Regions from separate parts of the Sphingomonas cynarae genome, predicted to be linked through region 4. Evidence: predicted binding sites of a transcription regulator. Region 4 holds the regulator's gene; each other region holds the start of a gene.

Region 1 (7,806 bases), on a different contig from region 4:
TCCCCGAGGGAGACGTTGCCGCCCATGCGGCGTTCATGAAAGGTATTCCCGATTCCCTGTGGGGACCATCGATCGAGGGGGCCGTGGCGTCCGGATGACGCCGTTCGGGGCAGAGCCAACAGGACTGTCCGTTCAATGGAGAAGACAATGGATATCCGGATTTCAGGTCATCAGGTCGAAACGGGCGACGCGCTCAAGATCCATGTCCAAGACCGACTCCAGGGTATCGCCGACAAATATTTCAGCCGGGCCATTTCCGCCGAGGTCACTTTCGGCAGCGGTCCGCACGATGTCGGTTTCCGGTGCGATATCGTCGCGCACGTGATGAAGGGCCTGGTGCTGAAGGGCAGCAACGATGCCCAGGATGCACACCCCGCCTTCGACGGCGCAGCCGAGAAGATCGAGAAGCAGCTGCGCCGCTATATGCGCCGCCTGAAGGACCGCCACGCCGCGCAGGCGATCGAGGTGGCGGAGGCCGGCGCCTATGACAATGCCGGCTACACCCTGTTCGCCGAATCGACCGAGGAGGACGATCAGGGCGATGCGCCGCTGATCGTGGCGGAGACGCGCGTCGATATTCCCGACGCCAGCGTCGGCGATGCGGTGATGATGCTCGACCTGCGCAACACTGCCGCGCTGCTGTTCCGCAACTCGGGCACGGGCGCATACAACATGGTCTATCGCCGGGGTGACGGCACGATCGGCTGGGTCGAGCCGCAGCGCGATGGCGCTGCCGCGAACGCCGCGGCGGGCAGCACCGCCGCCGCCGCCTGACTTGCCACCCCCGCACGACCCGCTATGCGGCCGTGCGGGGGATATGGCCGAGTGAACCGATGACCGATTTCAGCGATCTGCTGCGCCCCGACGCCGTGATGACCGGTCTGTCGGTGACGTCGCGCAAGGCGCTGTTCCAGCAGCTGGGCACGCTGGCTGGCCCCGGCACGGGCATCGATCCGCGCGCGGTGACCGAAAAGCTGGCCGCGCGCGAGAAGCTGGGGTCGACCGGATTTGGCGGCGGCGTCGCCATCCCGCATGCCAAGCTGGAGGGGATCGCCGCACCGGTCGGGCTGTTCATCCGGCTGGCGCAACCGATCGCGTTCGATGCCGTCGACGACCTGCCGGTCGATCTGGTCTTCGCCTTGCTGTCGCCCGTGGGCGCGGGGTCGGATCATCTCAAGGCGCTGGCCCGCGTGTCGCGGCAGCTGCGCGACCGGGCGTTTCTGGCCAAGCTGCGCGGGGCGGGATCGCGCGACGCGCTGTACGCGCTGTTCACCATCGGCGATGCGCGTCATGCCGCCTGAGGACGTGCCGGCGGCAGGCGAGGCGGCGCATTTCCGTGCGCTCGAATCGCTCTATGCCTGCGCGCCGATCAACCGCTTCTTCGAATCGTCGCTAGAGATTGGGACCAGTGGCGTCGCCCGCATCCGCTTCACACTGGACGAGCGGCATTTCCATGCCGGTGGCGCGGCGCATGGCACCAGCTATTTCAAAATGCTGGACGATGCTGCCTTCTATGCGTGCAACAGCCTGGTCAGCGACCGTTTCCTGCTGACCACCGCGTTCAACCTGCTGCTGACCAAGCCGCTCGGCCCCGGCCCGGTGGTCGCGGAGGGGCGCTGGATCAGCGGGCGTCGCCGCGTGTTCGTGGGCGAGGCGCGGCTGATCGACGCGGAGGGGGAGGAGGCGGCACGGGGCACCGGCACCTTCATGCGATCGCGCATCGCGCTGGCGGGGTTGCCGGGATACGGGCCGGCGGCATGAGTGGCCGGCTGCCGAGCGGGCTGCTGGTGTCGGCGATGCTGCGGCGATGCAACGATGTCGGCGGATTCGGCGTGGTACTGGCGAAGGGAGATGCGGGCGGCGGCACGATTCTGGTCGTCGTCACACGGCCGGGCGAACCCGACCGGCTGCTGGAACGCGGTCCCGGCCCGACCGGCGAATCGATTTTGATCGATTCGACTCCGGCAGCGGGAACCGATGGCGGTATCGCGGATTATTGGCGAAGGCGGCGATCCCGCGACCCCGATCTGTGGGTCGTGGAGCTGGACGTCGCAGGCGCGGAACAGCTCGTCGCCGAAACCCTCCTGATGGTTTGACACCGATCCGGCCCTGAGTAACCGGGGTGTCGGTCGCCATCGCGTTGTGCCGATCCGGGTGCGGTCCGGGCCGGTGACGCAGTCGGAGGGTACCCGGACGGTCGGTTTCATCCGACCGCGCCGTGAGCCTGCCGCACAGCCGTTTGAGTGAATGACGTTTCTTTCCGGTGTAGCGGCTGCCGCCGCCCTGCTCGTGTCGCTGGCCATGCCTGGGACGATTTCCGCGGCCCATGCCGCCGAGCCGGTGGGAATCCAGCCCACGACACCGACGATCGCCGCCCCTGCGGCGGTACCCGCGAAACTCATCACCGTGCCGCCATTGCCCACCACGGCCGACTTCACGACGCTAGCCGAGGCAGTAGCCGCGCAGGATAGTTCGGTATCGGGCGAGACGCTGCGTTGTCTGGCCGGTGCGATCTATTTCGAATCGAAGGGCGAGCCGCTGTCGGGCCAGCTGGCGGTGGCGCAAGTGATCCTGAATCGGGTGAAGTCGGGCCGCTTCCCTACCGATATCTGCAGCGTCGTGACCCAGCGCGGACAGTTCAGCTTCGTGCGCGGCGGTCGCATCCCCGTGATCGACGAGGCCCGCAAGACGTGGCGGACTGCGGTCGCGGTCGCCCGCGTCGCGGTCGACAAGGCATGGGACACGGTGGCAGGCACCGCGCTGTATTTCAACGCACGCGGCCGTTCGCCGGGCGCGGGCATCCGTCGGATCGCGGTGATCGGGAACCACTTCTTCTACCGCTGATCGCACGATGAAGAAGGGTGTTCGCGCAGAGGCGCGGAGGACGCAGAGGGTTGCATCCCGATGCCCGCTTTTCCTGCCCGTCGGCCGATCCGGGATGGGTCTGCCGATCGATCCGGTGAGTGGCACCTCTGCATTCTCTGCGCGAACATACTTCTTCGCGGGGGTGCGCCAATTTATTCCGTCATTGCGAGCGTAGCGAAGCAATCCAGGGCGTCACACGCGCGGCCCTGGATTGCTTCGCTACGCTCGCAATGACGGCGAAGGGGGCTTTGGACAGGATGGACTTGATCCGTTCGTGACTTGTTCTTATGCCGGCGCTTATGCTCGATACGCCGGCTCCCTGCATCGACGGTGATTCCGCGGCGAATCCGGCGCTTTGTGCGGCGGATGTATGCCGGGGGGTGACGCGGCTGCTGTTGCGGCACGACCTGACCGCGATGGCGGAGGTGCCACTGGAGAGTGGCCGGCGCGCGGACCTGATGGCGATCGACGCGCGCGGACGGATCGTGATCGTCGAGATCAAGGTATCGCGCGCCGATCTGCTGGGCGACGGCAAATGGCCCGACTATCTCGACCATTGCGACCGGTATTTCTGGGCGGTGCCGGCGGGGTTCGATTGCCAGCCGCTGGACGATCCCACCTTTCTGCCGGCGCGGACCGGCATCATCGTCGCCGACCGTTACGACGCCGCGATCCTGCGCGAGGCGCATACCACGCCGCTGCCCGCGCATGTCCGCAAGCGCTGCACGCTCGCCTTTGCCCGGCGCGCGGCGCGGCGGCTGACCGCGCTGATCGATCCGGAAGGGGCGGGGCTGGCGGGATAGCGGGATTTATCGACGGTCATTAATTGATAATCAGTCGCAAACCCATTATCTGCCCCCCATGGCGACCACCTTCGACAGTCTCGTGACCCTGCCCCGCCAGACCCGCGCCACCGTCGCGGCGATCGACTGGGGTCGACTGGCAGTGCCCGAGGCACGCCGGCTGCGCGAACTGGGCTTCGACGAGGGCGTCGGGGTGGAGGTGCTGCACCGTTCGCGCTTCGGCAGCGGGCCGATCGCGTGCCGGATCGGCCGGATGACAGTAGCGTTGCGGCGCACGGTGGCGGCCGCGATCAGCGTCTCCGCCCGTCACTGACGTGAACGCCGCGCCGCTCGTGGCGCTCGTCGGCAATCCCAATGCCGGCAAGAGCGCGCTGTTCAACGCGCTGACCGGCGCGCGGCAGAAGGTGGGCAATTACCCCGGCGTCACCGTGGAGCGCCATTCGGGCCGGCTGGCGCTGGACGATGGCCGCCCGGTCGAACTGGTCGACCTGCCCGGCACCTACAGCCTCGACCCCGGTTCCGCCGACGAGCGGGTGACGTGCGACGTGGTGACCGGGCGCGGCGGGTTCGAACGCGTGCCCGATGCGATGGTGGTGGTGGTCGATGCCGCCAATCTCGACAATCACCTGCGCTTCGCGCTGCAACTGATCGCGCTGGGCCTGCCGGTGGTGGTCGCGTTGAACATGGTCGATCTGGCCGAGCGCGACGGACTGACGCTCGATCCGGCGGTGCTGGAGCGCAAGCTGGGCGTGCCGGTGATCCCCACCGTCGCTGTGCGCAAGCGGGGGCTGGACCAGCTGCGCGCGGCGCTGACCGGCATTGTCGGGGGAACGACGGCGCGGCGGCCCGACAGGGTGCCCGATATCGCGGCGGTCGAGGAGGATATCGTCACGCTGCAACGCCGGGCGCGGGGCATCGCGCAGGCGGCGGTGATCGCCGAATCGCCGGGGCGGCGCTGGAACCACTGGCTGGATGCGGTCGCGCTGCATCCGGTGGCGGGGCCGGTGCTGTTGCTGGGGCTGTTGTTCGTGATGTTCCAGGCGGTGTTCGCTTGGTCGGAAGCGCCGATCGGCTGGATCGAGGCGGGGTTCGCCGCGCTGGAGGGATGGGTGTCGGCGACGTTGCCCGACGGGTTCGTCCGCTCGCTGATCTCGGACGGGCTGATCGCGGGCGTCGGCGCGGTGATCGTGTTCCTGCCGCAAATCCTGATCCTGTTCCTGTTCATCCTGGTGTTGGAGGCGACCGGATACATGGTCCGCGCCGCGTTCCTGATGGATCGGATGATGGCGCGGGTCGGCCTGTCGGGCCGGGCGTTCATCCCGCTGCTGTCCAGCTTCGCCTGCGCGGTGCCGGGCATCATGGCGACGCGGACGATCGACGACGAGAAGGACCGGCTGACCACGATCCTGATCGCGCCGCTGATGACGTGTTCGGCGCGGCTGCCGGTCTATACCATCATCATCGCCGCCTTCATCCCCGACCGGCCGGTCTGGGGCTGGGTGGGGTTGCAGGGGCTGGTGCTGCTGGGCCTCTACGTGCTGGGCATCGTCGGCGCGTTCGTCACGGCGCTGGCGCTGCGGCGGACGGTGACGAAGGGCGCGTCGTCGGGCTTCATGATGGAGATGCCCAAATACCAGTGGCCGCAATGGCGCGACATCGCGCTGGGCCTGTGGGGGCGGACCGAAATATTCCTGAAGCGCGCCGGCACGATCATCGCGCTGACCACGATCGTGCTGTGGGCGCTGCTGTCGTTCCCCAAGCCGCCCGAGGGCAGCGGGATATCGCCGGTCGATTATTCGGTGGCGGGCCGGATCGCCAACGGGCTGGAGGTGGTGGTGCGGCCGATCGGCTTCAACCGCGACATCGCGCTGGCGCTGATCCCGGCGATGGCGGCGCGCGAGGTGGCGGTGGCGGCGATCGGCACCGTCTATGCGATCGACGATCCCGATGCCGAGGGCGGGCAGAAGGCGATCACCGAAAACCTGCGCGCGCGCTGGAGCCTGCCGACCGCGCTGGCGTTTCTGATGTGGTTCGTCTTCGCGCCGCAATGCATCTCGACCATCGCGGTGACCCGGCGCGAGACGAACGGGTGGAAGTGGCCGGCGTTCATGGTTGGCTATTTGTTCGCCGCCGCGTACATCATGGCGGGTATCACCTACTGGCTGGCGGTTGCCGTCGGCCTCTAATTTCGGGGCAATCATGGCGGGTAGCGTCAACAAGGTCATCATCGTCGGCAATCTGGGACGCGATCCCGAGAGCCGGGCGTTCCAGAACGGCGGCAAGGTCGTCAACCTGCGGATCGCCACGTCGGAGACGTGGAAGGACAAGATGTCCGGCGAGCGCAAGGAGAAGACCGAATGGCATTCGGTCGCGATCTTCAACGAGGGGCTGGCCAACGTCGCCGAGAAGTTCCTGCGCAAGGGCTCGAAGGTCTATATCGAAGGCTCGCTCCAGACCCGCAAATGGCAGGACCAGCAGGGTCAGGACAAATATTCGACCGAGATCGTGTTGCAGGGATTCAACAGCGTGCTGACCATGCTCGATGGTCCCGGTGGCGGTCAGGGCGGCGGTGCCGGTGGTGGCGGCGGTCGTAGCGGTGGCGGCGACGACTGGGCCGGCGGCGGCGGCAACGATTACGGCTCGGGCGGGGGATCGCGCGGCGGCGGTGCATCGGGCGGTGGCAGCCGTGGCGGTGGCGGCAGCTTTGGTGGTGGTCAGGGCGGTGGCTTCGCCGACGATCTCGACGACGATGTTCCGTTCTGAGGACCGGTGATTGAACCCTGAAACCCTGTTGTGCGCCGATGCCGATACTCGTGTCCTGTCGTTCTACGATGCGAACGGAATCGGGGCAGCGGGTGCGCTCGACGACCTGACCCGTTTCGCGGCGGCGCTGTGCGAGGTGCCGGTGGCGCTCGTTACGCTGCTGGAGGAGGAGTATCAGCACTTCCTGGCGCGGACCGGCTTCGATGGAACGGGAACCCGGCGCGACATCTCGTTCTGCACCCATGCGGTGGCGGCGGACGACGTGATGGTGGTGCCCGATACGCTGGCCGATCCGCGCTTCGTCGACAATCCGCTGGTCACCGGTCCGACATCGGTGCGCTTCTATGCGGGCGCGCCGATGCGGGCGACCGACGGCAGCGTGCTGGGCACCGTCTGCGTACTCGACACCGTCCCGCGGGCGGGGCTGACGCCGCTTCAGCATCAGGGACTGATGGTGCTGGCGCGGGCGGCGATGGGGCGGCTGGACGACCGCCGCGTCGCCCGGGAACAGGGCGTCGCCGCTGCGCAATCACGCCGCGCGCTGGAGGAAAGCGACCTGCGGTTCCGTACCTTGGCCGACACGATGCCGCAGATGGTGTGGTCGACGCGGGCTGATGGGTTCCACGATTATTATAATGCGCGCTGGTACGAGTTCACCGGCACTCCCCCCGGCAGCACCGACGGCGAGGGGTGGAACGACGTATTCCATCCCGACGACCGTGAGCGGTCGTGGACGGTATGGCGTCGCAGCCTGGAGACGGGCGACCCCTATGAAATCGAATATCGGCTGAGGCATTTCGACGGCACGTATCGCTGGGTATTGGGTCGCGCCTTGGCGATCCGCGACGATGGCGGCACGATCACCCGCTGGTTCGGCACCTGCACCGACATCCACGAGCAGAAACTGGCGCTGGAAGAACGCGAGATCATTAGCCAGGAACTGGCTCACCGGATCAAGAACATCTTCGCGGTGATCGCCGGGCTGATCCAGTTCACCGCACGCAACCGGCCCGAATTCGCACCGATCGCCACCGACCTGCGCCAGCGGATTACCGCGCTGGGTCGTGCCCATGATTTCGTGCGGCCGCACAGCGCGCAGTCGCGCCCTTCCGCCCGGCAGGACAGTCTGGCCGGTTTGCTCGCCGACCTGTTCGAACCCTATCAGCAGGGTGACGGTCTGCGGATCGTGACGGAGGGTGCCGATATGTTGATCGACGATCGCTCCGCGACGCCGCTGGCGCTGCTGTTTCACGAGCTGGCGACCAACGCGACCAAATATGGCGCACTGTCCGCACAGGATGGGCAGGTGACGGTGCGTATCGATCAGGATGGGGATGACGTGACGCTGTGCTGGACCGAGACTGGCGGCCCCGCG
Region 2 (7,806 bases), on a different contig from region 4:
GTGCGCGTGCGGAACAGCTCGGGGCCATCGGTGACGTAGATGTTCGTGCCATCCGCCTGCGGCTGCGCCAGCGCCCAAGGCGCCTCGTTCGCGCGGAACAGCACGCGGGGCGAGCCGGCGGCGGACAGGTCGTCGTTCAGCGGCACAGCCTCGATCGTGCCGATATCGGTCTGAACCCACTCGTGCGCATAGACCATCCACGGCTTGCCCGCCGGATCGACATAGAGCGATCCGTCGAGCGTCATCTGTGCCGCCGGCGCCACCGACTCGCCGCCGCGCACCAGCGTGAACGGCCCGCCCGGCCGATCCGCCACCGCCAGCACCGTCGACCGGCGATGCAGCGGGCGGGCGCCCCTGGACGGCAGCGGCAGCTTCTCGTTGTGGAAGGTGGCGAACAGATACCATTTCCCGCGCCATGGATGCACCTCCGGTGCCCAGGCCCCGTCGGTTGCCCAGCCACCCTTCGGCCAGGCGAAGACCAGAGTCGGCGTCGTCCAATGCTTCAGATCGCGGCTGGTATAGGCCATGATCCCCAGCCGCGCGTCCCCCGTCATCCGGGCGTCGTTGCGGGTGAATAGGTGATAGGTACCGGCCGCCTTGTCCGCGACGATCCACGGATCGTGCAGCCGCATCTGGGGCATGAGGAGCATATCGGCGGCGGGGGCGGGCGGCTGTTGTGCGGCCAGTGCAACCGGCGCGGCCGCCAGCAGGATGCCGGCGATCGCCGACAAGGTTCGATACCGCATCCGTCTCTCCCACCAATTTGTCGGACGGATTGTCGCAGGCGGTGGAAAGAAGGGCAAGCTGCGACGCTGCCCTTCCTTGAAGCAAGACTTTGTATGCGCAGCCACATTGGATAGGCGAGATACCGGCGGGCTGATCGTCAGGCCGCCCTGTCCTGCCTAGCGCGACTTGACGGCATAATCGTTTGCCAATGCCGTTACGGCTGCCCCGATTGCCTGGCGAACGCCCGAAGTCGTGGCGATCCGTCCACATGTCATTACGGGAAGTGTCACGGCCGGTGCCATCGGGCCTTCACCCTGGCCCTCCGCTACACCCGATCGGGCGAGCTCTGCTTTCACGGCAGTAGTAACCGGCACCCATTTCTCAATTGGTCCATGCGCTCCCTGCATGATCGCGCCAGCCCATCGCTGCCCCTGGTCCTTCAGATAATTATTCTGCTGCATCGTAAAGCAACTGGCCGTCGCATAGGCGACCAGATCGTCCTGCAAGGGTGACCGGGCACCAGCGCCGGTCGATGCGGCATGACCGCCACAAGCGGCAAGCAGCGACAAGGCCATCATCGCCGAACGCATCATGCTAGCTTCCAGAACTCGCCACGCGAAGTCTTCGCGCTGCCACTGGCATAGCTGGTATAATTATCATGCTTGGGTTCACGATACCGTGCGCCGACCCACAACGCGATATGTCCGCTGGCATCGGACCAACTGACGGTGAAGGCTACGATGCCGCGCTTGCCCCGAAATGCGCTGTCATAGGGACTGGCATCGTCGAGCGACGGCTTGCCGAGCAGTCGTATGAGATAGGCGCGAAATTCGGTGACACGGAAGATGATCCGCGACCCATCGGCTGCACCGAGCGTCTGAGCACGGGCGGCAGCGATGGTGATCGGCGTACCACCGGCGTTGAATGCCATGCTCAATCTACTGGCGCAGGTATTGCCGTTCGGCCCGAAGCCGGGGGTTTCGATTTACGCGCGGCCGTACCACCCAGATGCGTGTAGAGGTCGCGAAGGCTGGGGTAGGCGACATGATCGGGAAACGCCGCCCAGATGCTGGAAAGAACAGGCTTGGCCATATCGCGATGTCCCTCATCTATTCCCGTCAACCTAGGTTAGCCAACGACCTCAAGGGGGGGCGCCCCAAACCCACGCTCGGCCCCGTCACTCCGCCGCCACCTGTTCCCCCCGCCCCTTAAGCAACGGCGCCAGATACCGCCCCGTGAAGCTGCGCGGTTCCTTGGCCACCACCTCCGGCGGGCCTTCGGCCACGATCTCGCCACCCTTCACGCCGCCTTCAGGCCCCAGGTCGAGCACCCAGTCGGCGGTCTTGATGACATCGAGATTGTGTTCGATCACCACCACAGTGTTGCCCTGTTCGACCAAGGCGTGGAGGACTTCGAGCAGCTTGCGGACATCCTCGAAATGCAAGCCCGTCGTGGGTTCGTCGAGGATGTAGAGCGTGTTGCCGGTGGCGCGGCGCGCCAGTTCCTTGGCCAGCTTCACGCGCTGCGCTTCGCCGCCCGACAGCGTCGTCGCCTGCTGCCCGACCTTGACGTAGCCCAGGCCGACCTCGACCAGCATCGCCATCTTGTCGCGGATCGGCGGCACCGCCTTGAAGAACTCGGCGGCATCCTCGACGTTCATGTCCAGCACGTCGGCGATGCTGTGGCCCTTGAACTTCACCTCCAGCGTCTCGCGATTGTAGCGGGCGCCGTGGCACACATCGCATTCGACATAGACGTCGGGCAGGAAGTGCATCTCGATCTTCAGCACGCCGTCGCCCTGGCACGCCTCGCACCGGCCGCCCTTCACGTTGAAGCTGAACCGGCCGGGCTTGTACCCGCGCGCCAGCGATTCCGGCAGGCCGGCGAACCAGTCGCGGATCTGGGTGAAGGCGCCGGTATAGGTCGCCGGGTTGGATCGCGGGGTGCGGCCGATCGGCGACTGGTCGATGTCGATGACCTTGTCGAGATGGTTGAGGCCCGTCACCTTGTCGTGCTTGCCCGCCAGAATGCGCGCGCCGTTCAGTTCGCGCGCGGCGGCGGCGTAGAGCGTGTCGATCGTAAAGCTCGACTTGCCCGATCCCGACACGCCGGTAATGCAGGTAAAGGTGCCGAGCGGGATCGACGCGGTCACCCCGGTCAGGTTGTTGGCGGTGGCGTTGTGGACGGTCAGCTTCTTGCCGCTGCCCTTGCGCCGCTTGGCGGGCACCGGCACTTCGCGCGTGCCGTTCAGATAATCGGCAGTGATGCTGGTCTTCGATTTCAGCAGTTGCTTCAGCGTGCCATGCGCGACGATCTGGCCGCCGTGGACGCCCGCGCCCGGCCCCATGTCGATCACGTAATCGGCGGTGCGGATCGCATCCTCGTCATGTTCGACGACCAGCACGGTATTGCCGAGATCGCGCAGCCGCCGCAGCGTGGCGAGCAGCATGTCGTTATCGCGCTGGTGCAGCCCGATCGACGGTTCGTCGAGTACGTAGAGCACGCCCGACAGGCCGCTGCCGATCTGCGATGCCAGCCGGATACGCTGGCTCTCGCCGCCCGACAACGTGCCGCTGGTGCGGTCGAGGTTGAGATAATCGAGCCCGACATTGTTGAGGAAGCCGAGCCGCTCGACGATTTCCTTCAGGATACGCTCCGCGATCGCGCGCTGCTGGTCACCGAGATGCGTCGGCAGATCGGTGAAGAACGCCAGCGCATCGACCACCGACAGGCGGGTGGCATGGGCGATGTCCTGCATCGCGACCTTCACCGCCAACGCCTCCGGTTTCAGGCGCGCGCCGCCGCACACCTCGCACGGGCGCGACGACTGGTATTTCACCAGTTCCTCGCGCATCCACGCGCTCTCGGTCTGGAGCAGGCGGCGGTTAAGGTTGCCGATCACCCCCTCGAACGGCTTCGACACGTCGTATTTCTTCTTGCCGTCGACGAAGGTCAGCGTGACCGGCTTGCCCTTCGACCCGTGCAGGATCAGCGCCTGGACATCGACCGGCAGGTCGGACCACGGCGTATCGAGGCTGAAATCATACGCCTTGGCCAGACTGCCCAGCACCTGCATGTAATAGGGCGACGGCGGGTTGGACTTGGCCCATGGCACCACCGCGCCCTTTTTGATCGTCAACGCATGGTTGGGGACGACAAGGTCTTCGTCGAAGATCAGCTTCTCGCCAAGGCCGTCACAGGCCGGACATGCGCCTTGCGGCGCGTTGAACGAGAACAGGCGCGGCTCGATCTCCGAAATGGTGAAGCCCGACACCGGACAGGCGAACTTTTCGGAGAACACGATGCGGCCCGGCGGCGCATTGTCGCCCAGCACCTCGGATTTCGGGGTGTGGGGCTCGACCGGATCGGCGGGGTCGAAATATGCCAGGCCATCGGCGAGTTTCAGCGCGGTCTCGAAACTCTCCGCCAGCCGCGTCGCGATGTCGGCCTTGATGACGATGCGATCGACGACGACCTCGATATCGTGCTTGAACTTCTTGTCGAGCGCGGGCGCCTCGTCGATCTCGTGAATGGTGCCGTCGATGCGGACGCGGGTGAAGCCCGCCTTCTGCCATTCGGCCAGTTCCTTGCGATACTCGCCCTTGCGCCCGCGCACGACGGGGGCAAGCAGATAGGCGCGCGTCCCCTCCGGCAGCGCCAGCACCCGGTCGACCATCTGGCTGACGGTCTGCGCGGCGATCGGCTCCCCCGTGGTCGGCGAATAGGGGATGCCGACGCGGGCCCAGAGCAGGCGCATGTAATCGTAGATTTCGGTGACGGTCGCCACGGTTGAACGGGGATTGCGGCTCGTCGTCTTCTGCTCGATCGAGATGGCGGGAGACAGGCCCTCGATATGGTCGACATCGGGCTTCTGCATCAGTTCCAGGAACTGACGTGCATAGGCCGACAGCGATTCGACGTAGCGGCGCTGCCCCTCGGCATAGATGGTATCGAAGGCGAGGCTCGACTTGCCCGAACCGGACAGGCCGGTGATCACCGTCAACGTATCGCGGGGAATGTCGATGTCGACATCCTTGAGGTTGTGCTCGCGCGCGCCGCGGACGGATATCTTGGTCAGCATGGGGAGGGTTCTACTTCTGTTCCACGTGAAACGCCAGAGCGGCAAGATAGGAACGCTGCCGCACGGTCACCAGTTGCGAGCGGCGATCCGTGTATTATATCCCTGATACACAAATGGCGGAGCCGCATGATGGGCAAGAAGAAGCACAAGGATCGCCACGGCGACAAGCATGGCCACAAGCACGAAACCGGCCATGATGCGAAGCATGGCGATGGCGCGGCACGATCGGGTTCGTTTTCGCTGCCGCTCGCCGGGATTGCCGCGATGGTGACCCAGCAGTTGCAATCCCCCGCCGCCCGTGTCGCAATGGCGACCGGCCTGCGCGCCGCTGCCGATGCGCTGGCGAAGTCCGCTAGTCCGCCGACCCCGCCCGTGCCGCCGGTTCCGCCCCGGCCGGAGGCGGCCGATACGGTGCCACCCGTGCAGCCCGCCGCGCCACAGGGCACTACCCGCTCGCCCAATCCGGACGCGATCGCCGGTGCGATCGGTGAGGCGGCGGAACTGGTGCTGGCGCGGTTGTTCGGGAAGAAGGGGTAGCGTCGGTCTTACCCTGCCCGGCTTGCAGGCTTGCGGCGCCAGATCAGCGACTGTCGATTCAGCATCGCCATATCCGCGTCGCCCGCGATCGCGGCGCGGCCGAGGGAAACGGCCCGCATCAGGGCTGCGGTATCGGCGTGGGCAAAGGCGGGGCGACCGGTGACGTGATCGTACCAACAGCCGCCATAGCTATGGTCGAGCAGGATACGCTGGAAACAATGATCCGCCCGGATTGGCCATCCCCGTGCGGTCGCAAGGGCGGGAAGATAGACGCGGGTCAGATGAAGGCACTCGGCTTCCAGCGCGAGGCGAGGCGAATCATGGATCATCGGCCCAGCCGATGCGGTTTCCGTGCGACGATATCGCTCGCCTTCACGCCGTCATTGTGAGTGTGATGAAGCAATTTGCGGCATGATCTGCGGTGCATCTGAAGTCGGGCCAAACAACAGCGGGACGTCACGGGAGTAAATCCCGTGACGTCGGACGGCGCCTGGGCGCCGCCGGCCGGCCCGGCCACCTTTGGCGCGCCGCTGCTTTGCTGCGACGGCGCGCGACCGGGCTCAAATGTGAATCGGCTTGCCCTGCACCGCCATCGCGGCTTCCTTCAGCGCCTCGGCATGGGTCGGGTGCGCGTGACAGGTATAGGCGATGTCCTCGCTGGTCGCCCCGAACTCCATCGCCTGCGCGGCCTGCGCGATCATCGTGCCGGCGAGCGACGAGATGATCCAGACGCCCAGCACCCGGTCGCTCTTGGCATCCGCGATCACCTTCACGAACCCGTCGGTGTCGCGATTGGTCTTGGCGCGGCTGTTGGCAGCGAAGGGAAACTTGCCGACCTTGATCTCGCCCTTTGCCTTGGCGGCTTCCTCGGACAAGCCGACACCGGCGATCTCGGGCATGGTGTAGACCACGCTGGGGATCACGTCGTGGTTCACGATACCGGTCTGGCCGGCGATGTTCTCCGCCACCGCGACACCCTCGTCCTCGGCCTTGTGCGCCAGCATCAGGCCGGGGGCGACATCGCCGATCGCCCAGATGCCGTCGACATTGGTGCGGAAATCATGGTCGATGCCGACCTGCCCACGCTCGGTCAGTTTCACGCCGGCCGCTTCCAGGTTAAGGCCATCAATGTTCGGCTTGCGGCCGATCGCGACGAGGACGGCATCGGCGGTCAGCGTCGTGCCCTCGCCACCGGCGGCGGGCTCGATCGAGATGGTCGCCGCGGTGCCATCGACCGCGACGCCGGTGACCTTGGTCGAGGTCATCAGCTCGAAGCCCTGCTTCTTGAACAGCTTGGCCGACTCCTTGCGGACCTCGCCATCGAAGCCGGGCAGGATCTGATCGACATATTCGACGACCGTGACCTTCGCGCCCAGTCGCTTCCACACGCTGCCGAGTTCGAGCCCGATCACACCGCCGCCGATCACCACGAGATGTTCGGGTACCTTGGGCAGCGCCAGCGCGCCGGTGCTGTCGACGATGATCTTCTGGTCGATCTCGACGCCGGGCAGCGGGGTGACGGAGGATCCGGTCGCGATCACGATGTCGCGCGCGGTGACGGTCTGGTCGCCGATGGTGACGGTGGTGTGATCCTTGAACGCGGCCTTGCCCTTCAGCCACGTCACCTTGTTCTTCTTGAACAGATATTCGATGCCGCCGGTCAGCTCGCCGACCGCCTTGGCCTTTTCAGCGTGCATCTGATCAAGGTTGAGCGTCGCGCCCTGGATCTCGACGCCGAACTTGGCGAGGTGACCGCCGGTCGCCTCCGCATAGAGTTCGGACGCATGGAGCAGCGCCTTGGACGGGATGCAACCGACGTTGAGGCAGGTGCCGCCCAGCGTCTCGCGGCTTTCCGCGCAGGCGGTGCGCAGCCCCAGCTGCGCAGCCCGGATCGCGGCGACATAGCCACCGGGGCCGGCGCCGATCACGAGGACGTCATAGTCGTATTCGTTAGCCATCTTCATCTCCGTTCCCCGGCGGAGGCCGGGGCCCAGTTGCGGGGCATATATGGTGAACGCCGCGCCCCGTTACATCCGCCTTCCCAACTGGGCCCCGGCCTCCGCCGGGGAACAGGCTGCGTGCTATGCCTTACAGGTCGATCAGAATGCGGGTCGGGTCCTCGATCGCATTCTTGAGCGCGACGAGGAAACTCACCGCTTCGCGGCCGTCGATCAGGCGGTGATCGTAACTGAGTGCGAGGTACATCATCGGACGCACCACGACTTGGCCGTTCACCACTACCGGGCGGTCCTCGATGCGATGGAGGCCCAGCACCGCCGACTGCGGCGGGTTGATGATCGGGGTCGACATCAGCGAGCCGAACACGCCACCGTTCGAGATGGTGAAGGTACCGCCCTTCATCTCGTCCATCTTCAGTGCGCCTTCCTTGGCGCGCTTGCCGAAGTCGCCGATCGTTTTCTCGATGCCGGCGACCGTCAGGTCCTGCGCGTCGCGGATCACGG
Region 3 (7,806 bases), on a different contig from region 4:
GGACATCGTCGTCTCGCTGTCGACATGGTCGCCCGGCAGTTCGCCGACGAAGCGGCTGGGGATGGAAGATGTCCACTGGCCATAGATGCGCCGGTTGGCGGCGTGCAAGATCACCGCCCGCCGCCGTGCCCGCGTGATCGCGACATAGGCGAGGCGGCGTTCCTCCTCCAGGCTTTTGGTCCCGCCCTCGTCGATCGCGCGCTGCGACGGGAACAGCCCTTCCTCCCAGCCGGCAAGGAACACCGTGTCGAACTCCAGCCCCTTGGCGGCGTGGATGGTCATGATCGTGACCTGCGGCTCCTGCACCGCCCCATCCTTGTCCATCACCAGGCTGACATGTTCGAGGAACGCGCCGAGCGAGTCGTATTCCTCCATCGCGCGGGTCAGTTCGGTAAGGTTCTCCAGCCGCCCCGCCGCCTCGACCGACTTTTCCGCCTGCAGCATCGCGGTATAGCCGCTCTCGTCCAGCAACTGTCGCGCCAGTTCGGCATGGGATAGCTGGCTCGCCCGGTCGCGCCAGCGGGCGATATCACCGACCAGATTGCCCAGCGAACGCCGCGCCTGCGGGGTCAGTTCGTCGGTGTCGAGGATGCGCGCCGCCGCCGTGGTCAGCGGCGCGCCCGTGGCGCGGGCGAGCTGGTGGATCTTCGCCAGCGCCTTGTCGCCAAGGCCCCGCTTGGGCACGTTGACGATCCGCTCGAACGCCAGATCGTCCGACGGCTGGTTGACGATGCGCAGATAGGCGAGCGCATCGCGGATTTCGGCGCGTTCGTAGAAGCGGAAGCCGCCGACGATCCGGTACGGCATGCCGATCACGATGAACCGGTCCTCGAACTCGCGCGTCTGGTGCGAGGCGCGGACGAGGATCGCGACATCGTCCAGCCCGGTGCCGCGCCGCTTCGCCGCCTCGATCTCCTCGCCGACGCGGCGTGCCTCCTCGGGCCCGTCCCACACGCCCAGCACGCGCACCTTCTCGCCCACGTCGAGTTCGGTCCACAGCGTCTTGCCCAGCCGGCCGCTGTTGTTGGCGATCACGCCGCCCGCCGCGCCCAGGATATGCGGGGTGGAACGGTAATTCTGTTCCAGCCGGATCACCGTGGCGCCGGGGAAATCCTTCTCGAAGCGCAGGATGTTTTCCACCTGCGCGCCGCGCCACGAATAGATCGACTGGTCGTCGTCGCCCACGCAGGCGATGTTCTTGCGCTCCTGCGCCAGCAGCCGCAGCCAGAGATACTGGACGCTGTTGGTATCCTGATACTCGTCGACCATGATGTAGCGGAACCGCTGCTGGTACAGTTCCAGCACGTCGCGCTGCGTCTTCAGGATCACCAGCATGTGGAGCAGCAGGTCGCCGAAATCGCAGGCGTTCACCGCCTTCAACCGCGCCTGATACTGCGCATAAAGCTCGCCACCGCGCCCGTTGGCATAACGCTCGCTCTCGCCCGCATCGACGTCGCCGGGCGTCAGCCCCTTGTTCTTCCACTCGTCGATCAGCCCGGCCAGGCTGCGGGCAGGAAACCGCTTCTCGTCGATATCGGCGGCAAGGATCAGTTGCTTGAGCAGGCGCAACTGGTCGTCGGTGTCGAGGATGGTGAAATTGGATTGCAGCCCGACCAGTTCGGCATGGCGGCGCAGCATCTTCGCGCCGATCGCATGGAAGGTGCCCAGCCACGGCATCCCCTCCACCGCATCCCCTACCAGCCGGCCGACCCGCTCGCGCATCTCGCGCGCGGCGCGGTTGGTGAAGGTGACGGCCAGTATCTCCGATGGCCACGCCTTGCGCGTGTACAGCAGGTGGGCCAGCCGTGCGGTCAGGGCGGCCGTCTTGCCGGTGCCGGCGCCGGCCAGCATCAGGACCGGGCCGTCGGTCGTCAGCACGGCCTGGCGCTGGGGTTCGTTCAGGCCGCGCAGATAGGGCGGCTCTTGCATCGGGGTGGTGGCATCGTTCACCGACGAACAGGTAGGGAACGGCGATGCCGGGGGCAAGCATCCTCCGCCGTCATCGCCCTGACACGCGATCGTCGCGCGGGCGTAACGACAGCGGCGCAGAGGGCGTGCAGCCAACGGGGGGTCGCGGTCGGTATCGACCGGGGCGGGTCTCCGTGGGCGATGATGCGCACCCGGATACCGGGGCGCCCCCCGCAGGAGCCCAGTCATGAAGATCATCCAGAACGTCGCGACCGCGGCGGTCCTCGCCATATGTGCATTGTCGCCCGTCGCAGCTGCCGCACAGACCCGTGTGCCGGTCACCGCGCGGATCGAAACCGCCGACCTGAACCTGTCCGATCCCGCCGGGCGGGCCAGCCTGCACCGTCGGCTGACCGCCGCCGCCCGTCATGCCTGCGGTCAGGACAAGGCCCGCTGGCACGAACTGGCCGATGCACAGCGTTGCTACCGCGAAATGATGGCGGACGGCACCCGCAAGATCGCCGCGATCGTCGGCGGTCGCACGGTGCAGCTCGCCAGCATCGATCGTCGCTGATCGCCGCAGGGTCGATCGGGGCGGGGCAGGACCCGCCCCGATTGACTCCACCCCCGCCGGCAGAGACGTTACCGCGATGACCGATCCGATTCCCGATACTGACGCCATCCGTACCGGCGGCTGCCATTGTGGTGCCGTGCGCTATGTCGCGACCGGGCAGGCGGCGCATCATGCCCTGTGTCATTGCAGCGATTGCCGCCGCTGGTCGGGCGCGCCGATGGTCGGCTGGATCGCGTTTCGCGAGGAACAGCTGACGGTGACGGGGGATACGCGATCCTATGCCTCGTCCGCCCTTGCGACGCGTGACTTCTGCGGGCGGTGCGGAACCGGATTGTTCTATCGCAACCCCACCTATCTGCCCGGCATCGTCGATATCCAGTCGGGTACGCTCGACGATCAGGCCGGCGATCCGCCCGGCGCGCACATCATGGTAAAGGACCGGGTCGGCTGGCTCGACGATATCGACGCACTGCCCCGATTCGCGACCTATCCGGGCGTCGATTGATCTGGTGACGGCAGGCCCGTCGGGTTGACCGTGCAGGGCGGGGGCGTGAAACGGGCGCATGACCCATCATCCGCCGTCCCATGCCCGCGTACTAACCGCCAGTTTCGTCGGTACGACGATCGAATTCTACGATTTCTACGTCTATGCCACCGCCGCCGCACTGGTGTTCGGGGAATTGTTCTTTCCCGTCGGTTCACCCGGTACGCAGCAACTGGCGGCATTCGCGACGCTGGCGGTGGCGTTCTTCGCGCGACCGGTGGGCAGCATCGTGTTCGGCCATTTCGGCGACCGGATCGGCCGCAAATCGACGCTGGTCGCCTCCCTCCTGACGATGGGGGTGTCGACCACGCTCGTCGCCTTCCTGCCGACCTATGCCAGCGCCGGCTGGATCGCGCCGGTGGCGTTGTGCGTGCTGCGGTTCGGGCAGGGCTTCGGCCTGGGCGGGGAATGGGGCGGGGCGGCGCTGCTGGCGGTCGAACACGCTCCCCCGGGCTGGCGCGCACGCTATGGCAGCGCGCCGCAACTGGGGGCGCCGGCCGGCTTCATCCTCGCCAACGGCTTGTTCCTGCTGCTGGGCGTATGGCTGTCGCCGGCAGAATTCCGCGACTGGGGCTGGCGGGTGCCGTTCGCGATCAGCGCGCTGCTGGTCGCGCTTGGCCTGTGGATCCGCCTGAAGCTGACCGAAACCCCGGAATTTGCCGCCTCGCTGACCGAATCACCGCCGCCATCGGTTCCGCTGTTCGAGCTGTTCCGGCATCATGGCGGCGTGACGCTGGCCGGCATCGTCGGCGCGATCGCGTGCTTCGCCGCCTATTATGTCGGCACCGCCTTTCTCCTCGGCTACGGAACCAAGACGCTGGGCTTCACCATGCAGCAGTTCCTGCTGATGCAGTTGGGCGCGATCCTGTTCATGGCCGTCGGCATCTATGGTGCCGCGTGGCTCGCCGATCGGCGCTGGGACGAGCGTCGGGTGCTGGCGGGGGGATGTGTCGCCACGATCCTCGTGGGCTTCACGATCGCCCCGCTGATGAACGGGTCGGCGGCGGGGGCGTTCGCCTTCCTGTCGCTGACCCTGTTCGCGATGGGTTTCGTCTATGGACCGCTCGGCGCCTGGCTGCCCGGGCTGTTTCCGCCACGGGTGCGCTACACCGGTGCCTCGATCGCGTTCAACGTCGCGGGGGTGATCGGCGGCGGGCTGACGCCGCTGGTGGCGCAGGGGCTGGCGATGGAACACGGGCTTGCCGCAGTCGGCCTGTACCTCAGCGGCGCGGCGGCGCTCAGTCTCGTCGCGCTGCTGACCCTGCGCCCGCGGCCGGCACGAACCGCGCTCGACCAGACGTTATAGGCACGCAAAAGCCGGAGCCACCCCGGGGTGGCTCCGGCCATGTCGTTCCGGCGAACGATCAGCGCCGGTTGGGCTGTTCCGGCAACTGCACGGACGGGCCGACCGATTCGACAACCTTGCGGGCATCGAAGGCACGGATGTTCTCGCGCGGGATCGGTCCCTTGCGCATCACGATCTCCGCTGCGGCCTCGTACCGGTCGATGGTGCGGACGTCGAAACCACCACCCCAGGGACCGAAACCACCGCCCCACGGATCCCAGCTGCGCCAGCCGAAACCGGCTCCGCGATACCGCCACGACGGCCCCCAATAGCCGCCGAAGCCGCCATAACCGAAACCGCCGCCAAATCCGCCACCGAACCCCGGCGTGGAATAGGTGCGCGATTGCAGGTTGGTGTCGCGATCCGCCATCACGAAATAATCATAGCCTTGCTGCAACGTCAGCTCGGCGGCCCGGAAGAACAGATACCGTTCCACGGTATCGCGCGATGTCACGCTGTTGCCGGCAAAGCTGATGAGGAAGCGATTCGGCTCGATCTGCCGGTCGCTGTAGCCCGACCGGTAGAAGCCCTGCCCGGTGGCCGGACGGTAACGGGTTTCCGTCGCGCAGCCCGCGACGAAAAGAGTGCTGGCGGTCAACGCCGCCACGATGGCCTTGCGGCCGAAGGAAAGAAACATTTCAGCGTCTCCGTTCGCGGCAGATGCGGCGAAACGCCCCGCAATAACCGTCAATGGTGGAACGAGCGATGAACGACTTGGCTCCCGTTCAGCAAAATGACTGATTGGGATCATTCACCGATCAGATGCAATGCCAGCGTCCGGCGATGCGGCGCACGGCGATGTTCGAACAGATAGATGCCCTGCCACGTCCCCAACGCCATCTCGCCACGGATGACGGGAATCGACAACTGTACCGTCGTCAGGGCGCTGCGCAGATGCGCGGGCATGTCGTCCGGTCCCTCGTCGTCATGCTCATAGCGGTCGCTCTCCGGTGCGATACGCGCGAAATAGCGTTCCAGGTCACGTCGCGCGGCCGGGGCGGCATTCTCCTGGATCAGCAACGAGGCGGAGGTATGCCGGCAGAACACCGTCAGCAGCCCCTCGTCGATCCCTGTCTCGCCGATCCAGCGGACGATCCGGTCGGTGATCTCGTGCAATCCCGCGCCGGGAGTGGCGATCGTCAGCATGGTGGTCGTCTGTCGCATTTACCCCCAATGCATCGCCGCGATGATCGCTCCATGATCGGATAGGGGGTTGCATCCTCTTTTCCGCCGGTTATAGAGCCGCCACCGGCAACGATCCCTGATAGCTCAGCGGTAGAGCTCTCGACTGTTAATCGAGCGGCCGTAGGTTCGAATCCTACTCAGGGAGCCACCTTCCGATATGACGCGGATGATGATGGCCGACCGGTACCCGTCACCTGCTTTCCACGATCATCCCGGTCTACGGTAACACCGCGCCGTTCAGCGCGATGGATCGATCTGGCCGGCGCGCGTCAGCAGCAGCGGCATGTCCTCCGTCACGAACGTATCGGTCGAAACCGGCCATGTTGCCCGCAGCAGCAGCCGGGCGGTGGCCAGCCGCTCATCGGCGTCCTGCGCGACATTCCGGGTATCCCGCTCGCACAGCCGGAACTCCTCGAAAGGAGAATTTGGCAGGTCATGGGCATCGATGCGGGGATGAACCGGGACTGGATTGGGCATCTCGACCTACTCGAACCGCCGCGAGTCAACCATGCGGCATTTGCCCTGTAGGGGCGATCGATGACGGATTTAAGCGGATAATGATGATGTTACCGGTGGGATGCCGCGGATTTGCGGCATGTCGCCAGCCCATATCAATGACGGTCGTCGCCCCCATCGGCGGGAGCCGTGCGTTGGCCACGTATGAACAGGAGAATGATCGATGGCCGATGACAATGGCAACAAGCCGGCGCGGGGGCTGGTGATCGGCATGGTGTGCGCCTTCGTTGGCGCGATCCTGCTGGCGATCCTGTTCGTGACGAACGTCGCCGGCACCGACAAGCCGGTGGAATCCGTGCAGGCGCAACGGGAAACCCAGCGCTGAACCCACGCCGGTTCCCCCGGCGACGGCGCGGTCAGGCGATGAACTGTTCCATCGTGATCCGCTCGTCCAGCGCGTGTTCGGGGTCGAACAGCAGGGTCAGGTCGCGGGCGCGATCCATCGAGATATCCACCTGCGCCACGTCGCGCATCTCGCGCTGGTCCGCGACCGCGGAGACGGGGCGCTTGGCGGGGTCCAGCACCGTCAGCGAGATGCGGGTCTTGTCGGGCAGGATCGCCCCGCGCCAGCGCCGCGGCCGGAACGGGCTAATCGGGGTCAACGCCAGCATACCCGAACCGAGCGGCAGGATCGGCCCCTGCGCGGACAGATTATAGGCGGTCGATCCCGCCGGCGTCGCGCACAGGATGCCGTCGCATGCCAGTTCGGGCAGGACGATCCGGTCGTTGACCCGCACCTCCAGCTTGGCGGTCTGCCGCGTCTCGCGCAGCAGCGACACCTCGTTGATCGCGGGGAGGGTGCAGATACGACCGTCCACCGCCGTCGCGGTCATCTGGAGCGGGGTGACCTGAAACCGGCGCGCGCGGGCCAGCCGTTCCTGCAGGCCGTGCCGCCGCCATTCGTTCATCAGGAAGCCGACCGTCCCCAGATTCATGCCGAACACCGGCACCGGCGCCGCGCCGGGGGCCATACGCCGCTCCAGCATCCGGTGCAGCGTGTGCAGCATGAACCCGTCACCGCCCAGGGCGATCACCACGTCCGCCTCGTCCAACGGTACCCAATCGGCGGCATCGGCCAGTTCGGCGGCCGCGGCCTGCGCCGGGCCGGTGGGTGAGGCGGCCAGCGCCCACCGCTGATAACCGGTCATCCGCCCGTGACGCTCATATGCCGGGTCACCGCCGGGGCCGATCCCGCCTCGATCCGGAAATCGTGGCGCAACGGTTTCTCGCGCAGGCCACGGTCGATGGCGGCGTCCAGCGCGCCGATGCCGCCATCGCGCAGCGCCGCCTTCAGATCGACCTGATCGTCATGACCTAGGCACATGTACAATTTGCCCTCGGTCGTCAGCCGCACCCGGTTGCACCCGTCGCAGAAATTCGCGGTCAGCGGCGAGATCAGCCCCAGCCGCGTGTCCGTTCCCGCCACCCGCCAGTATCGCGCCGGTCCGCCGGTGCGATGCGAATCGCGCTCCAGCGGGAAACGCGCCGACAGATCGTCGAACACCCGCGTCAGCGGCAGGAAGCGATCGACCCGGTCCTCGTCGATCGCGCCCAGCGGCATCGTCTCGATCAGCGACAGGTCCAGCCCCTCGTCGGCACACCATTGCAGCATGGGGCCGATCTCGTCCTCGTTCAGCCCTTTCAGCGCGACCATGTTGATCTTGATGCGTAGGCCGGCATCGCGCGCGGCCCGGATACCGCCGATCACCTGCGCGACATCGCCGTGCCGGGTGA
Region 4 (7,806 bases):
CCTGTCGGTGTTGACGGACGAGCGGTTTTTTCAGGGGGCGGACGATTACCTGATCGCAGCGCGGGGCGCGGTTTCCATCCCGGTGATCCGCAAGGATTTCATGGTCGATCCATGGCAGGCGGCCGAATCACGCGCGCTGGGGGCCGATGCGATCCTGCTGATCGTCGCCGCGCTGGACGACGGCGCGCTTGCCGAGATCGAGGCGGCGGCGATCGAACAGGGCATGGACGTGCTGGTCGAGGTGCATGACGAGGCGGAACTGGAGCGGGCGCTGACGCTGCGCTCACGCCTGATCGGTTGCAACAACCGCGATCTGCGGGATTTCTCGGTCGATGTGACCCGATCGTACCGGCTCAAGGCGCTGGTGCCGACGGACTGCACCTTTGTGGCCGAAAGCGGCCTGTCGACCCGTGCCGATCTGGACGCGATGGCCGCGCACGGCGTCCATTGCTTCCTGATCGGCGAGGCGCTGATGCGGCAACCCGATGTCGAGGCGGCGACGCGGTCGATGGTCGCCTAGGGCGACAGCCGGCCATCGGTCAGCGCCTGCTCCTCGAACGGAAACAGGATCGCGGGGTCGGGACCGTCCACGTCCTTCGCGATCGCGGACGGGGCGAGGATGCGGATGATATGCCGCATCACCGCGAGGCGTGCGGGCTTCTTGTGATTGGCACGCACGACGTACCACGGCGCGATCGGCAGGTGCGTGCGGACCAGCATCGTATCGCGGGCGGCGGAATAATCGCTCCACCGTGTCTGCGCGACTGCATCCATATCGGATATCTTGAGCGCCTTCAGCGGATCGTCGTGCCGTTCGGCCAGGCGCTCCTTCTGCTCGTCGCGATCGATGTCGAGCCAGATCTTGATGATGCGGATACCGCTTTCGACCAGCATCCGTTCCACATCGGGCGCGTCGCGCAGAAACTGCGCCTGTTCGGCCGGGGTGGAAAAGCCCATCACCACCTCCACCCCGGCACGGTTGTACCATGAGCGGTTGAAGATCACGAGTTCGCCCGCACCCGGCAGATGCGCGACATATCGCTGGAAATACCATTGACCGCGTTCGTGGTCGGTTGGCTTGGGCAGCGCGACAACGCGGGTGGCCCGCGGTGTGAGATGCTCGGTCAGCCGCTTGATCGTGCCGTCCTTGCCGGCGGCGTCGCGTCCTTCCAACAAGATGACGGCACGGGTGCCGGCCTCGATCATCGCCTGCTGGGTACGCAGCAGCGCGAGCTGAAGCGCGGCGAGCTGTTCGTCATAATCCTTCATGACCCGCCCAACGGCTGGATCGCGACGGGGGTTGCGACTAATTCGTGTGAGGTCCGGTTCACCTGCCCGGCTTCGTGCGTTACCGCGTGGATCATGACCAGCCTGACCCATCTCGACGATACCGGCGCCGCGCGCATGGTCGATGTCGGCGCCAAAGCCATCACCGCACGCGAGGCGGTCGCCATCGGCCGCATCTCCATGACGCCGACCGCGCTGGCACTGGTCCGCGATGCCGCCGCGAACAAGGGCGACGTGCTGGCGGTCGCACGTGTCGCAGGGATCATGGCGGCGAAGCGGACAGCGGAACTGATCCCGTTGTGCCACCCACTTCCGTTGTCACGCGTGGCGATCGAGCTGGTGGTGCAGGACGACGGGGTCGCGGTGACAGCCACCTGCGCCACCACCGGGCGGACGGGTGTCGAGATGGAGGCGCTGACCGCCGTCTCCGTCACGCTGCTGACGATCCACGATATGGTGAAGGCGGTCGACAAGGCGATGGTGATCGATGGAGTGCGTCTGTTGAGCAAGAGCGGCGGCAAGTCCGGCGACTGGACCGCGACCGATGTCGGGTGATCCGTTGCTCCTTCCCGTCGCAGAGGCACAGGCGCGGCTGTTGGCGATGGCCCGTCCGGTCACGGAGGAACAGGTACCGTTGCGGCTCGCAGCCGGGCGCTGGGCAGCGACGGACATCGCGGCGCGTCGGACCCAGCCGGCAGCCGATCTGTCGGCGATGGACGGCTATGCGATCCGCTTCGCCGATCTGCCCGGCCCATGGCGGGTGATCGGCGAGAGCGCAGCGGGAAAACCCTTCGCCGGATCGATCGGACCGGGTGAGGCGACGCGGATATTCACCGGTGCGGCAATGCCGGCCGGCGCCGATACGGTATTGGTGCAGGAAGAGGCGGCACGGGATGACGAGCGGTTGATGCTGGCGGGGGAAGGCCCGCCGAACTGTGGACGTAACGTCCGCCGCCGGGGGCTGGACTTCGCCGAGGGTGACCGTCTGGTCGCGACGGGGGATCGGCTGACCCCGGCGCGGATCGCGGTGGCGGCCACGGGAGGGCATGGCGACCTGCCGGTGCGGCGCCGCGTGCGCGTCGCGATCGCGGCGACAGGCGACGAACTGGTGCCGCCGGGTAGCGACCTTGATGGCGCGGCGCTGCCCGAATCGAACGGTGCGATGCTGGCGGCGATGCTGGCCGGTTTGCCGGTCGACCTGATCGATCTCGGTATCCTGCCCGATCGGCTGGAGGTGCTGCGGGATGCGTTTGCGGGCGTTCGGGCCGATCTGCTCGTGACCACCGGCGGTGCGTCGGTCGGCGATCACGATCTCGTCCGTCCCGCGATCGAGGCGGCGGGTGGCAGCATCGATTTCTGGCGGATCGCATTGCGGCCGGGCAAGCCGATGATGGCGGGGCGGCTGAGCGATGCGGTGGTGCTGGGGTTGCCCGGCAATCCCGTTTCCGCTTTCGTCACGGCGCTGTTGTTCGTCCTGCCGATGGTGGCGCATCTGGGTGGCGCGCGCGATCCGCTGCCGGTCGTGACCAGCGCGGTGCTGGGCGAGGATCTGCCGGCCAATCAGGGGCGAACCGACTATCTGCGTGCCGAACTGCGCGACGGACGGATTTTCGCCTCGACCATCCAGGACAGTTCCATGCTGTTGACGCTGGCCCGGTCGACCTGCCTCGTCATCCGCCCGGCGCATGCTGGAACGGCAATGGCGGGCGAATCGGCGGAAATCCTCGTGATCGCTTGACGCAAGCCCTATCGTTCCGTATCAGTTCACAGTCTGTTCCCGACGGAGTCTGGGTATGCTTACGCGCAAGCAGCACGAACTGGTCTGCTTCATCAACGACCGGCTGAATGAAACGGGTGTCTCTCCCTCGTTCGAGGAGATGAAGGAGGCGCTCGACCTGAAGTCGAAGTCGGGCGTGCATCGTCTGATCTCCGCGTTGGAGGAGCGTGCCTTCATCCGCCGCCTGCCCAACCGAGCCCGCGCGCTTGAAGTGTTGCGGATGCCAGAGCGCGCCGAGAAGAAGCCCGCCCGCCCCAAGGCGGCGGTGCCTCCACCCGCGCCAACGGTGCCCCCCGCCGCGAACGACGTGGTCGAGATTCCGTTGCACGGTCGTATTGCCGCCGGTGTGCCGATCGAGGCGTTCGAGGGATCGACGATGCTCGCCGTACCGGCCGCCCTGCTGGGGGCCGGCGATCACTATGCGCTGGAAGTGGCGGGTGATTCGATGGTCGAGGCGGGTATCCTCGACGGTGACTATGCGCTGGTCCGACGCACCGAAGTGGCACGGGACGGCGAGATCGTCGTCGCGCTGATCGAGGAGGCCGAGGCGACGCTCAAGTATTTTCGTCGCGAAGGGGCGATGGTACGCCTCGACCCGGCCAATCGCGCCTACGATCCGCAGCGTTATTCGCCGCAGCAGGTACGCATCCAGGGCAAATTGTCTGGCATCTTGCGCCGGTACGACTGATGGTATCACGATCCGCCCGGCCATTTCGGCCGGACGGATCGGCTTTCCTGTCGGGGTGGACGGGGTGGCATCACTGTCGGCGGCTGGCGCCAAGGATGCTCGTCGCCAGCCGTCCTTACCGTCCTGATAGTTTCGCTGGTGAAGTTCACCGTTATCCCGCCGGTACCCGTGAGCACCGGGCGATCGAGGCGTAGCCAACGTGGACGGCAGGTTCGTGGCAACCGTCGTTCGCTGACCACGACGTCGGCATTGCGGCAGGCGTCAGCCAGATCATTGACCGGCACCAGATAAACGCTGCGGGTCATCAACACACGCCAGCGGCCGACCATAGCCAGACACAGGTCCGCCGTGCAGCGGGCGGTCGTCGTTTCTGACAGCAGGCCGGGTTCGCCGTCGATGGCACCCGTCTCGCCCAGCACCGCGCGCATGTAGTCGCCCGTCCGGTCGCGCAACAGCGATATCCCCGTCGTGGTACGGATCGCGGCATGACGACCGTCTCCCGTTACCAGCAAGTCGGGAGACGGTACCGTCAGCGCCCAGATCGTGCCGCTTGCAAGCGGCACCAGACCCCATCGTCGCCACCCGGTCCGCCACAGTGCCAGCCACAGCCCACCGATAACAATCAATGCGAACGCCCCGTCCGGCATCACCGGCACCGCCGATACCGCACCCGGCGCGGCGGCGACTGCGCGCGCCAGCCCAAGCAGCGCCGCGATCGCGTGCGTCACCAGCCACCATAATGGCGCACCCAGTCCGACCGCATCCAGCAACAGTGCCAGCACTTCCAGCGGCATCACCACGAAGGTCGTCCACGGGATCGCGACGATGTTGGCGAGGGCGCCGTACAATCCCGCCTTATGGAAATGATAGGCGGCGATAGGCATAAGTGCCGCCTCCACCACTACGCCGGTCGCCAGCAACAACACCCCGCCCCGGGCCAGCCGTCGCCACCACGCTTCGTCACGCTGCATCGCGAAGGCACGCATGACGGGATGCTCGTGCAGAGCCACGATCGCGGTGATCGCTGCAAAGGAGAGTTGAAAACTCGGCCCCGCCACCGCCTCCGGCCAAACGATCACAACGACGAGCGCGCCCGCCGCGACCAGCCGCAGCGTCATCGCCTCCCGTCCGAGCGCCAATCCGACCAGCACCAGCAGCGCCGCGACGCACGACCGGATCGTCGGCACCTCCGCCCCCGTCAGCAAGGTATAGCCGATCGCGGCCAGCGCCCCCGCCCCTGCCGCCACCAACGGCAATCGGACCCTGAGCGCGAGAGCCGGCACGAGCGCGAGCAGCCGCAACACGATCACCATCGTGGCTGTGACGACGGCGGTGATGTGCAACCCGCTCACCGACAGCAGATGCGCCAGCCCCGCCGCGCGCATCGCATCCGCATCAGTCTGCGTGATGGCGCCGGTATCGCCCGTCGCCAGAGCGGATGCGATGCCACCCGCGCTGCCGGCAATCCGTTGGGTGATGTGCGCGCCCAATCGTGTTCGCAGGCCCGATTGCCCCCGCGACGGCGTCAACATGACGACGGGGGCGAAGCCGCGACCGGTCGCGCCGATCCCCGTGAACCACCCAACGCGCGCATAGTTATAGGCGCCGGGCACGGCCGCTTCGGGCGGGGGCATCAGCCGCGCCCGCAGGCGGATCGTCGCCCCCGGACCGATACCCACCGGCACGTCTGCGGTGGCGAGGTTGACACGGACGCGCGGCGGCAGATCGGCGACACCGGGAAGCAGCGTCAGGCGCACCAGATCGCGTGCCGCCAGCGACTCCACCCGTACGACGGAGGCCGTCATCGCCACCACCGCGGGGCGGGCAAGTACCGGCGCGGCAACCCGTTCGGCACGCCACCAGACAAGGCCCAGCCCCGCGGCCATCGCCAGGGCGCCGATCATCAGCATGCGGGCGCAACGCCCGCCCCGCCCCATGGCCACCGCTGCCAATGCGAAGGCGAGCAGCGCCAGCGCGGTGGCGCTCCACCATGCGGCGCGCGGCAGCGCGAACCACGCCGCCACACCGGCACCCAGCATCACCGGCAGCCATAACGGCAGGCGATCCCGCTCCGCCTCCAGCCGCCGTTCGATCGCAGCCGCCATCGGCGCCAGCGACATTTGTCGCCGGGGGAGGTGCATGCTAGGGGCGTCCACGGCTGAACCGGCCATCGATCATCCAGTCTGGGAGCATGTGCGCTTGGGCGCAACAACCGAACGGGGTGCCGCTGCGGCACCCGCCAATTTCACCGATGTGGTGACGCGCTTCGCGCCGTCGCCGACCGGTTTCCTGCATATCGGCGGAGCGCGCACCGCGCTGTTCAACTGGCTGTTCGCGCGTCATCATGGCGGGCGGTTCCTGCTGCGGATCGAGGATACCGATCGCGCGCGCTCGACCCAGCCCGCGATCGACGCGATCCTGGCCGGCATGCGCTGGCTGGGGCTGGATTGGGACGGCGACGCCGTGTTCCAGTTCGCCCGCGCCGATCGTCATGCCGAGGTCGCCCATGCGATGGTCGTCGCCGGCCATGCGTATCGCTGTTACATGACGGCCGACGAGATCGCCGCGCAACGCGCCGCGGCGCAGACGGCGAAGCAGCCGCTGCGTATCCGCAGTCCCTGGCGCGACCGCACCGATGCCCCCGCCGATCTTCCCTTCGTCGTCCGCCTGCGTGCCCCGCAGGAAGGGGCAACGACGATCGAGGATCGCGTGCAGGGACCGGTCACCGTCCAGAATGCCGAACTCGACGATCTCGTATTGCTGCGATCCGACGGCACGCCGACCTATATGCTCGCGGTCGTCGTCGACGATCACGACATGGGGGTGACGCACGTCATCCGTGGTGACGACCATCTGAACAACGCGTTCCGTCAGTTGCCGATCTACAGCGCCAATGGCTGGGACGTACCGGTCCATGCCCATATCCCGCTGATCCACGGATCGGATGGGGCCAAGCTGTCCAAGCGCCACGGCGCGGTGGGGATCGAGGCGTATCGCGACGAACTGGGCATTTTGCCCGAGGCCCTGGGCAATTACCTGCTCCGGCTGGGCTGGGGCCACGGCGATGCGGAAATCATCGCGCGCGACGAGGCGGTGAAGTGGTTCGATCTGGGCGCAGTGGGCAAGAGCCCGTCGCGGTTCGACCTGAAGAAGCTGGAGAACCTGAACGGCCATTACATCCGCGAGGCGAACGATGCCCGGCTGGCGGCATTGGTGGCGGGGCGGCTTGGCGGCCAGGCGGATACCGCGCTGCTGACGGCGGCGATGCCCGCGCTGAAGCCCCGCGCCGCCAACCTGATCGAATTGACCGATGCCACCGGCTTTCTGTTCGCCGCCCGGCCCCTTACCATCGACGAGGCGGCGGCGCCGCTGCTGGCTGGTGAAGCGCCGACAATCCTGGCCGATCTCCATGCAGCGCTTGACGCGGTGGACGACTGGGATACGGAGGCGCTCGAAGCCGCGGTACGCGGCGTGGCCGAGGCCCGGGGCGTCAAGCTCGGCCAGGCCGCGCAGCCGCTGCGCGCCGCGCTGACCGGGCGCAAGACCTCGCCCGGCATCTTCGACGTTCTCGTCCTTCTAGGGCGCGAGGAAAGCCTGGGTCGCATCGCCGACCGCATGGCAGCCTGATACCATGACCAGCCAGCACAAAGGATGCGTGGAATGACCGATGCTGCAAAGCTCTCCCTGACCGGCAAGGATTTCGAATATCCGGTCATGTCGGGCACGATCGGCCCGGATGTGATCGATATCCGCAAGCTTTATGCCCAGACGGACAACTTCACCTACGACCCGGGCTTCACGTCGACCGCGTCGTGTCAGTCGAAGCTGACCTATATCGATGGCGATCAGGGCGTGTTGCTCCACCGGGGCTATCCGATCGGCGAACTGGCCGAACAGTCCAGCTTCATGGAAGTGGCCTATCTGCTGCTGAACGGCGAACTGCCGAACGGCGATCAACTGGCCACCTTCGATCGCACGATCACCCGCCATACGATGGTGCATGAGCAGCTGGCGGCATTCTTCCGCGGGTTCCGCCGCGACGCGCATCCGATGG

Evidence for each region. Region 4 encodes LexA, which represses DNA repair genes until DNA is damaged. Its sites were predicted from a motif close to GTTCCNCNCTTGTTCT; they were not measured.
Region 1: a site for LexA is predicted at 3,136-3,151, ahead of ABD719_RS00770 (MmcB family DNA repair protein). Genes of this name have one in related genera too.
Region 2: a site for LexA is predicted at 4,815-4,830, ahead of uvrA (excinuclease ABC subunit UvrA). Genes of this name have one in related genera too.
Region 3: a site for LexA is predicted at 1,954-1,969, ahead of ABD719_RS12570 (ATP-dependent helicase). Genes of this name have one in related genera too.

Annotation. Positions count from the first base shown of each region.
Region 1 covers NZ_BAABBF010000001.1:163,582-171,387, reverse strand. The annotation lists gene dnaQ (DNA polymerase III subunit epsilon) at 1-98, shown strand, start outside; gene hpf (ribosome hibernation-promoting factor, HPF/YfiA family) at 148-774, shown strand; gene ABD719_RS00790 (PTS sugar transporter subunit IIA) at 834-1,301, shown strand; gene ABD719_RS00785 (PaaI family thioesterase) at 1,291-1,761, shown strand; gene ABD719_RS00780 (DUF1491 family protein) at 1,758-2,096, shown strand; gene ABD719_RS00775 (cell wall hydrolase) at 2,248-2,844, shown strand; gene ABD719_RS00770 (MmcB family DNA repair protein) at 3,165-3,668, shown strand; gene ABD719_RS00765 (FeoA family protein) at 3,727-3,981, shown strand; gene feoB (ferrous iron transporter B) at 3,983-5,854, shown strand; gene ssb (single-stranded DNA-binding protein) at 5,868-6,431, shown strand; gene ABD719_RS00750 (sensor histidine kinase) at 6,442-7,806, shown strand, end outside.
Region 2 covers NZ_BAABBF010000002.1:74,161-81,966, reverse strand. The annotation lists gene ABD719_RS03675 (glycoside hydrolase family 43 protein) at 1-746, opposite strand, end outside; gene ABD719_RS03670 (hypothetical protein) at 903-1,319, opposite strand; gene ABD719_RS03665 (T6SS effector amidase Tae4 family protein) at 1,316-1,711, opposite strand; gene uvrA (excinuclease ABC subunit UvrA) at 1,904-4,807, opposite strand; gene ABD719_RS03655 (hypothetical protein) at 4,934-5,344, shown strand; gene ABD719_RS03650 (GCN5-related N-acetyltransferase) at 5,353-5,673, opposite strand; gene lpdA (dihydrolipoyl dehydrogenase) at 5,905-7,302, opposite strand; gene odhB (2-oxoglutarate dehydrogenase complex dihydrolipoyllysine-residue succinyltransferase) at 7,433-7,806, opposite strand, start outside.
Region 3 covers NZ_BAABBF010000005.1:273,799-281,604, reverse strand. The annotation lists gene ABD719_RS12570 (ATP-dependent helicase) at 1-1,929, opposite strand, end outside; gene ABD719_RS12565 (UrcA family protein) at 2,156-2,482, shown strand; gene ABD719_RS12560 (GFA family protein) at 2,559-2,987, shown strand; gene ABD719_RS12555 (MFS transporter) at 3,046-4,332, shown strand; gene ABD719_RS12550 (CC0125/CC1285 family lipoprotein) at 4,391-5,008, opposite strand; gene ABD719_RS12545 (secondary thiamine-phosphate synthase enzyme YjbQ) at 5,119-5,535, opposite strand; tRNA gene ABD719_RS12540 (tRNA-Asn) at 5,630-5,704, shown strand; gene ABD719_RS12535 (hypothetical protein) at 5,794-6,033, opposite strand; gene ABD719_RS12530 (hypothetical protein) at 6,236-6,397, shown strand; gene ABD719_RS12525 (NAD kinase) at 6,429-7,220, opposite strand; gene moaA (GTP 3',8-cyclase MoaA) at 7,217-7,806, opposite strand, start outside.
Region 4 covers NZ_BAABBF010000009.1:49,908-57,713, reverse strand. The annotation lists gene trpC (indole-3-glycerol phosphate synthase TrpC) at 1-520, shown strand, start outside; gene ppk2 (polyphosphate kinase 2) at 517-1,269, opposite strand; gene moaC (cyclic pyranopterin monophosphate synthase MoaC) at 1,363-1,842, shown strand; gene ABD719_RS16040 (molybdopterin molybdotransferase MoeA) at 1,832-3,025, shown strand; gene lexA (transcriptional repressor LexA) at 3,081-3,752, shown strand; gene ABD719_RS16030 (ComEC/Rec2 family competence protein) at 3,758-5,893, opposite strand; gene gltX (glutamate--tRNA ligase) at 5,952-7,379, shown strand; gene ABD719_RS16020 (citrate synthase) at 7,413-7,806, shown strand, end outside.